DNA from 2 places in the Glutamicibacter sp. NPDC087661 genome. Region 1 is predicted to be linked to the other one. Evidence: riboswitches for the same ligand, from Rfam matches in the RefSeq annotation. Region 1 holds a riboswitch; the other holds the start of a gene.
What was found. Region 1 has a riboswitch for S-adenosylmethionine ahead of ACIOTN_RS13990 (bifunctional o-acetylhomoserine/o-acetylserine sulfhydrylase). Riboswitches for the same ligand answer to the same signal wherever they lie in the genome.
Positions count from the first base shown of each region.

Region 1 (3,205 bases):
AAGCAGTTGAATTGTGGGAAGCAACTGGGCTGACTCGTCCGTGGAATGATGCGCTCGCCGACGCCCGACGGGCTTTGGCCGAGCCTACTTCCACGGTGCTGTCCATCGTTGAGAACGATCAACTCATGGCTACTGCGATGGTTGGCCATGATGGCCACCGAGGTTGGCTCTACTATGTTGCGGTGGATCCGTGCCGGCAGGGCAACGGCCTGGGAAGGGCGCTGGTGGATGCTGCTGTCCTGTGGCTGCGGGATCGCGGCGTGCCCAAGGTGCAGCTCATGGTCCGCGGGGAGAACTCTGCCGTCATCGATTTCTATGAACGACTGGGCTTCGAAGATCAGCACGTCGTGGTCCTGGGGAAGCGGCTGGACCGGCCTTAAGGAAAAGAAAGTAGGTGGGGACGCCATTGTCCCCGCCTACTTGCGATCTCTGCGGAACTGTTTACAGCACCACGGTTCCGGACTCGGTCTCAAAGGTAACCGACATGATGCCCGGAGTGCCATTCGGCGCTTCATATTGCATGGTGACAGCGCCCAAATTGACGTTCTGCGGCTGGCCCAGCCAATCCAGCACCCGTTCACGCGAGCCGGCGATGGAGATCTGGCTGATGGCGCCGGCAGGTTCCAGCGCCTTGGACGGATGCAGCTCCTCGGATCCTTCATCCCAGGAAATCAGGTACGGGCACTGCGGATCGGCGATCAGGCCCTTGATGCCAATCTGCTGCCAGGTCAGTTCGCGGCCATCAGGGAACTTCCGGTTGCCCGGCACCGACTTGCGGCCCAAGCGGTCCTCGGCACTGGATAGATCCTCCACCGAGACGCACCAGCCCATCCAGCCGCCGCCGAGCTCCGAACGGGCGCGAACCGCCTGTCCGAAGGGTGCCTTGTCGCTGGCCGGGTGGTTCAGGACTTCAACCACCTCCAGGTACTGGCCATGCTTGAGCGGGAAGATGACATTGCGTGTTCCGAATCGTGGATGCACGCCGCCCTTGACGAATTCCAGTCCAAGGGACTCGGAGATTCTTTCAGCGGTTGGCAACAGCCCGTCCGGGCCGCATGCATAACTTACGTGATCTAGCCTCATCATGTGCCCATCATGACAACATGTGATGCGAGTCTCTACTTAGGCACACCTAAGTTCCGTGATGCTATCGAATACTCTGCGATGAACCTGCAATATTCGCGAAATATGACCGATTGAGTCCAATCACCAGCCCTTGCGTTGCAAAGATCTTCGGTTTTCGGGCAAACTGGTACCAGGTCATGAGTCCCAGTAACAAGCCCCGGCTTACTGGGCGGCAACCCTCCAACCGCGGTGGGGTGCCCCGGGTGAAGACCTGGCCCTTGAACGCACAAGGCATCAAGGACAAGCGCGGGTTACCCCTGGAAGTCGTCACGATATGGTGCTTCCTGTCGGTGTCTTTTCAGTGGCGTACCCCCATAGTCATGAAACGCTATTTGGAGGAAACCATGAGCAATAACTGGTCATTTGAAACCCGTCAGATCCACTCCGGCCAGACCCCGGATCCGACGACCGGGGCACGGGCTCTCCCGATTTTCCAAACCACCTCTTTCGTCTTCCCCAGCGCCCAGAGCGCTGCTGCACGTTTCGCGCTGCAGGAACTGGAGCCGATCTACACCCGTATCGGCAACCCGACCACCGACGCGGTGGAAACCCGCATCGCTGACCTGGAGGGCGGCGTTGGAGCACTGCTGCTCTCCTCGGGACAGGCTGCCACCACTTTCGCCATCTTGAATTTGGCCGAAGCCGGCGACCACCTGGTGGCCAGCCCCAGCCTGTACGGCGGAACCCAGAACCTGCTCAAGCACACGCTCAAGCGCCTGGGCATCGAGGTCACCTTCGTTTCCGACCCGGACAACCTGGATGATTGGCGCGCCGCGGTGCGTCCGAACACCAAGGCCTTCTTCGGGGAAACCATCTCCAATCCGCGACAGGACGTCCTGGACATCGAGGGCATCTCGGCGATCGCCCACGAAGCTGGCGTGCCGCTGCTGGTGGACAACACCCTGGCCACCCCGTACTTGATCCGCCCGATCGAGTGGGGCGCGGATATCGTGATCCATTCAGCCACCAAGTTCCTCGGCGGACACGGCAGTGCCATTGCCGGTGTCATCGTGGACTCGGGCAACTTCGACTTCGCCAAGGACGCCGACCGCTTCCCGGGCTTCAACACCCCGGACGAGTCCTACAACGGCCTGGTCTTCGCCCGCGACCTGGGTGTCAACGGCATCCTGGGCGCCAATCTGGCCTACATCCTCAAGGCCCGCGTGCAGTTGCTGCGCGATTTGGGTTCCTCGGTTGCGCCGTTCAACGCGTTCTTGATCGCGCAGGGCCTGGAAACCTTGTCGCTGCGCATTGAGCGCCACGGCCAGAATGCCGTAGAAGTTGCCAATTGGCTCGAATCCCGCGAGGAAGTGCAGAAGGTCGCCTACGCAGGCCTGAAGTCCTCGCCTTGGCATGAGCGTGCGCAGAAGTACAGCGATCAGGGCGCCGGCTCGATCATCGCGTTCGAACTGGAGGGCGGTTCGGAAGCCGGCCAGGCCTTCGTGGACGCACTGGTATTGCACTCCAATGTCGCGAACATCGGCGACGTGCGCTCATTGGTCATCCACCCGGCCTCCACCACCCATGCCCAGCTCTCCGAAGCTGAGCAGGTTGCGGCCGGCGTGAGCCCGGGACTGGTGCGGCTGAGCGTCGGACTGGAGAATATCAAGGATATTCTGGCCGATCTGGAACTGGGCTTCCAAGCTGTTGCAGCCCTCGAGAACAAGGAACTGCAGGAAACCCTCTAGGCATGGCATCCATTGTGACTACTGAAGATACTCTGCGCGCCGAAGAGCTCGCTGGCGGGCAAGACGGCATTTTGCGCCGTAAGTCCGTGGGGGAGCACCACTTCGAATTCGGTGGATTCCTTCCGGACGTGGTGCTGGCCTATGAAACGTGGGGGACGCTAGCAGCTGATGGCTCCAACGCGGTGCTCGTGATGCATGCGCTCACCGGTGACGCCCACGTTGCGCAAGGCGATTCGCAAAGCGCCGGCTGGTGGGAAGAGCTCGTAGGCCCCGGCGCCACGGTTGACACCAATGAGTACTTTGTCGTGTCCATCAACATGGTGGGTGGTTGCAATGGTTCCACCGGCCCCTCGTCCTTGGGCGACCAGGGCCTGCCCTACGGTTCGAGCTTT
Region 1 covers NZ_JBIUWE010000005.1:116,876-120,080, forward strand. Annotated here, with positions in the region: gene ACIOTN_RS13980 (GNAT family acetyltransferase) at 1-380, shown strand, start outside; gene ACIOTN_RS13985 (VOC family protein) at 442-1,086, opposite strand; SAM riboswitch class IV at 1,259-1,378, shown strand; gene ACIOTN_RS13990 (bifunctional o-acetylhomoserine/o-acetylserine sulfhydrylase) at 1,470-2,813, shown strand; gene ACIOTN_RS13995 (homoserine O-acetyltransferase) at 2,816-3,205, shown strand, end outside.

Region 2 (3,205 bases), on a different contig from region 1:
GGGCGTTGTCAGCCTGGGTGCGGCCGTGGCGCCGGCGACCGGCAATGGCCTGTCAGCTACCGCTCCGCTGGCCTCGGCAACGGGCGCATCCGAAGCCGTTTTGAACACCGGCATCCAGCTGCTGGCACCGGCTGAAGCCGCTGCCGGCAACTACAGCTCGACTCTGACGATCACCGCCATCCAGAAGTAGAGTTCCAGCTTCACCGGCGGCACGCACAGCGTTCCCCGTGGTGCGTGCCGCCACCATTTCTGCCGACCACATTCCCGAGGAAAAGATGTTCCAGCAATACGCCACCCGCAAGAACTTGCGACACCGTGCAACGATCAGTGTGCTCGCGGTAGCCATCGCCACTGCCCTTACGGCGCCGGCTGCTCATGGCGATGACTTGTCGTGGGGCACCAACCCGGGCGGCACAGAAACCCGGTCGAGTTTCGCCTACGATCTCGAGCCCGGGGAACAGGCCCGGGATTCCTTCGAGATCACCAACTACGGGACCGAAGAAATTTCACTGGCCGTCTATCCCGCAGACGGTGCGACCACCAGCAACGGGTCGCTGGAACTCTCCGAGCGAACCGACCTGGCTACTACCGTGGGCGCGTGGATCGAGGTAGACCAAGCTGAAGTAGCCTTGGGACCGGGGGAGAAAACCTCGGTCGAATTCACTGTCGAAATTCCAACGGACGCCGCGCCGGGGGACTATCTGGGTGGCATGGTTTCGTCCTATATCGATACCTCGGCTGGAACCGTGGTGGTCGACCGCCGACTGGCCACGCAGCTGGCTGTCCGAGTCGGTGGCGAGGGAGCAGTCAAGCTGAACGTGTCGGCAGCCAGCGCCCAGGCGCCCATCGCGTGGAACCCGTTCGAACCGGTTGATGCCATCGTGGGCGCAACCGTGGCCAACGAAGGGAATCTGCGGGCCCGGGGCAGCTACACGATCACTGCATCTGGCCCCTTCGGCTGGGGATCCACATCGTCCGAATACCAGCTCGATGAACTGCTACCCGGGTCCATTGTGGCAATCGAACAGCAGCTGCCGGGACTCTGGCCGCTGCTATGGCAGCAGGTCGAAGTTAGAGTGAACGCCGAAGACATCGACTCATTGCCGGCCGGGTTCAGCACAGCTTCGACAACTTTCTGGTCCATCCCAGCCGGATGGATCCTGCTTCTGGTCGCAGTTATTGCGGCATCAATTCTCTTGGGAGTCCGGCGGTCCCGGCGTTGGGAAGCCGACGACGAGCTGGAAGAACCTGTTGCGGTGGAAAGCAACTAGTCCGACTAATGCTGAACGGGTTCGTCGTCGCTCCCAAATCATATGTGCGCAGTCCGTGGCCATTGGCCGCGGACTTAGCAATTTAAAGCTCGGCAATCGATCGCAAGGACGGCATCCAAGTCAATGTTTTGCCGTAATTGCAGTCGTAAATAGTCACAAGATGCTATATGACGTGGAAAATGACGCGAATCAAGGACACGGAAACACGTCACGGGGTTTCATGACGTTTTGCTGACTTCACGCTTGGTCACAAATTATTCCGTGCTCGACACTGAAGTTGTTCAAGATATTGAACGCCACCCATCCAGAGCGACCGAGAGACCTGGCTCGTTGACGTCGCAGCAACCACCCGAATCGCGGGACGGTGCTACCGCCAGGACCGATGGAGCAGTGGCTGCCACCGGGCCACGCCAAGCCGCGAGCCGGCGCAACTTCGGCCCCGGGCAGTGCCTCACGGTGCAACAGCCAAGGAGAATTATGGAGCGCATCGCCCAGGAGCATGCAGCATGATCGAGATCAAGGACCTGCATAAGCACTACGACACCGCGCAGGGGCGCATCGAGGTGCTCAAGGGGATCGACCTGTCGGTGCCCGAAGGCTCGATCACGGCCGTGGTCGGCCCTTCCGGGGCCGGGAAATCGACCTTGTCCCACTGCATCTCGCTGCTGGAGAAGCCCAGCAGCGGGCAGATCCTCGTCGACGGCAAGGACCTCGGCGCGCTGTCGGGCAAGGCCCTGCGCTCCGAACGCCGCGCCATCGGCACGATCTTCCAGAACTCGGCCCTGCTGAGCCGGCTGAGCGTCGCCGAGAACGTGGCCCTTCCGCTGCGGAACCTCGGGGTGGTTCACCATGAAATGCAGCAACGGGTGGCCCAGCTGCTGGACCGGGTAGGGCTGCTGGAAAAAGCGAACGCCTATCCCGGGCAACTTTCCGGCGGGCAACGGCAGCGCGTCGGCATCGCCCGGGCCCTGGCCCTGCGCCCGCGGCTGCTGCTCTCCGACGAAGCCACCTCGGGCCTGGACCCCGAATCCACCCACCAGGTGCTGGGGCTGCTGGATTCGTTGCGCAGCGACCTGGGACTGTCCATCATCCTGATCACCCATGAGATGGATGTGGTGCGGCATGTGGCTGACGAGGTCGCCCAGCTCGCCGGTGGACGCATTGCCGAGCACGGAGCCCTGCATGAGCTGGTGGCATCCCCGGGTTCGGAGACCGGGGCGAAGCTGCTGCCGCTGCGGGCCGAGGACCTGCCGGCAGGCTTCGACTACGCAGTGACGGTGGCCTACCGCAAAGACCGGGTCGATCCCGGCTGGATCTCGCGTCTGGGCATCGAACACGGGATCGCGGTGGCCCTGTTGGGCGGCGCCGTCGAGGCGCACCATGAGGGGACCTTGGGCCGCGTGCGCTTGGGCGTGCGGGGCGCAGCCCCTGAGTACCTGATCCGGTTGCTGGACGGGTGGGGCCTGCAAACCGACCCAAGCAGCCTTGCCCGCAACAACCACGAACTGGTGGAGGCCAACGCATGAGAATCCCCTTTGAAAGCGCAGCGGTGGGCACCGACACTCCGTGGCAGCAATTGCCCGAGTTGATGCTGCCGGCCTACGGCCAGACGTGGGCCATGGTCGGAATCGTCATGGCCCTGGTCATCAGCCTCGGAGGACTGATGGGCATCGCGCTGTACAACACCGATCGGCAGGGGCTCTTCCCTCGGGCGCGCCTGCATGCGGTGCTCAGCTGGATCGCCAACATGGGACGCTCCTTGCCGTTCTTGGTGCTGATGGCAGCGATCATCCCCTTCACCAAATGGGTCACCGGCACCACCATCGGCATTGCGGCGGCCGCCGTGCCCATGACCATTGCCGGCATCCCGTTCTTCGCCCGGCTGGTGCAGAACGCGCTGAACGACCTGCCCAGGCACAACCTGGCCGTAGGGC
Region 2 covers NZ_JBIUWE010000003.1:114,170-117,374, forward strand. Annotated here, with positions in the region: gene ACIOTN_RS09820 (hypothetical protein) at 1-190, shown strand, start outside; gene ACIOTN_RS09825 (WxL protein peptidoglycan domain-containing protein) at 228-1,271, shown strand; SAM riboswitch class I at 1,569-1,659, shown strand; gene ACIOTN_RS09830 (methionine ABC transporter ATP-binding protein) at 1,778-2,797, shown strand; gene ACIOTN_RS09835 (methionine ABC transporter permease) at 2,794-3,205, shown strand, end outside.
Region 2: linked by a shared signal. The riboswitch ahead of ACIOTN_RS09830 (methionine ABC transporter ATP-binding protein) and the one ahead of ACIOTN_RS13990 (bifunctional o-acetylhomoserine/o-acetylserine sulfhydrylase) in region 1 are both predicted to bind S-adenosylmethionine.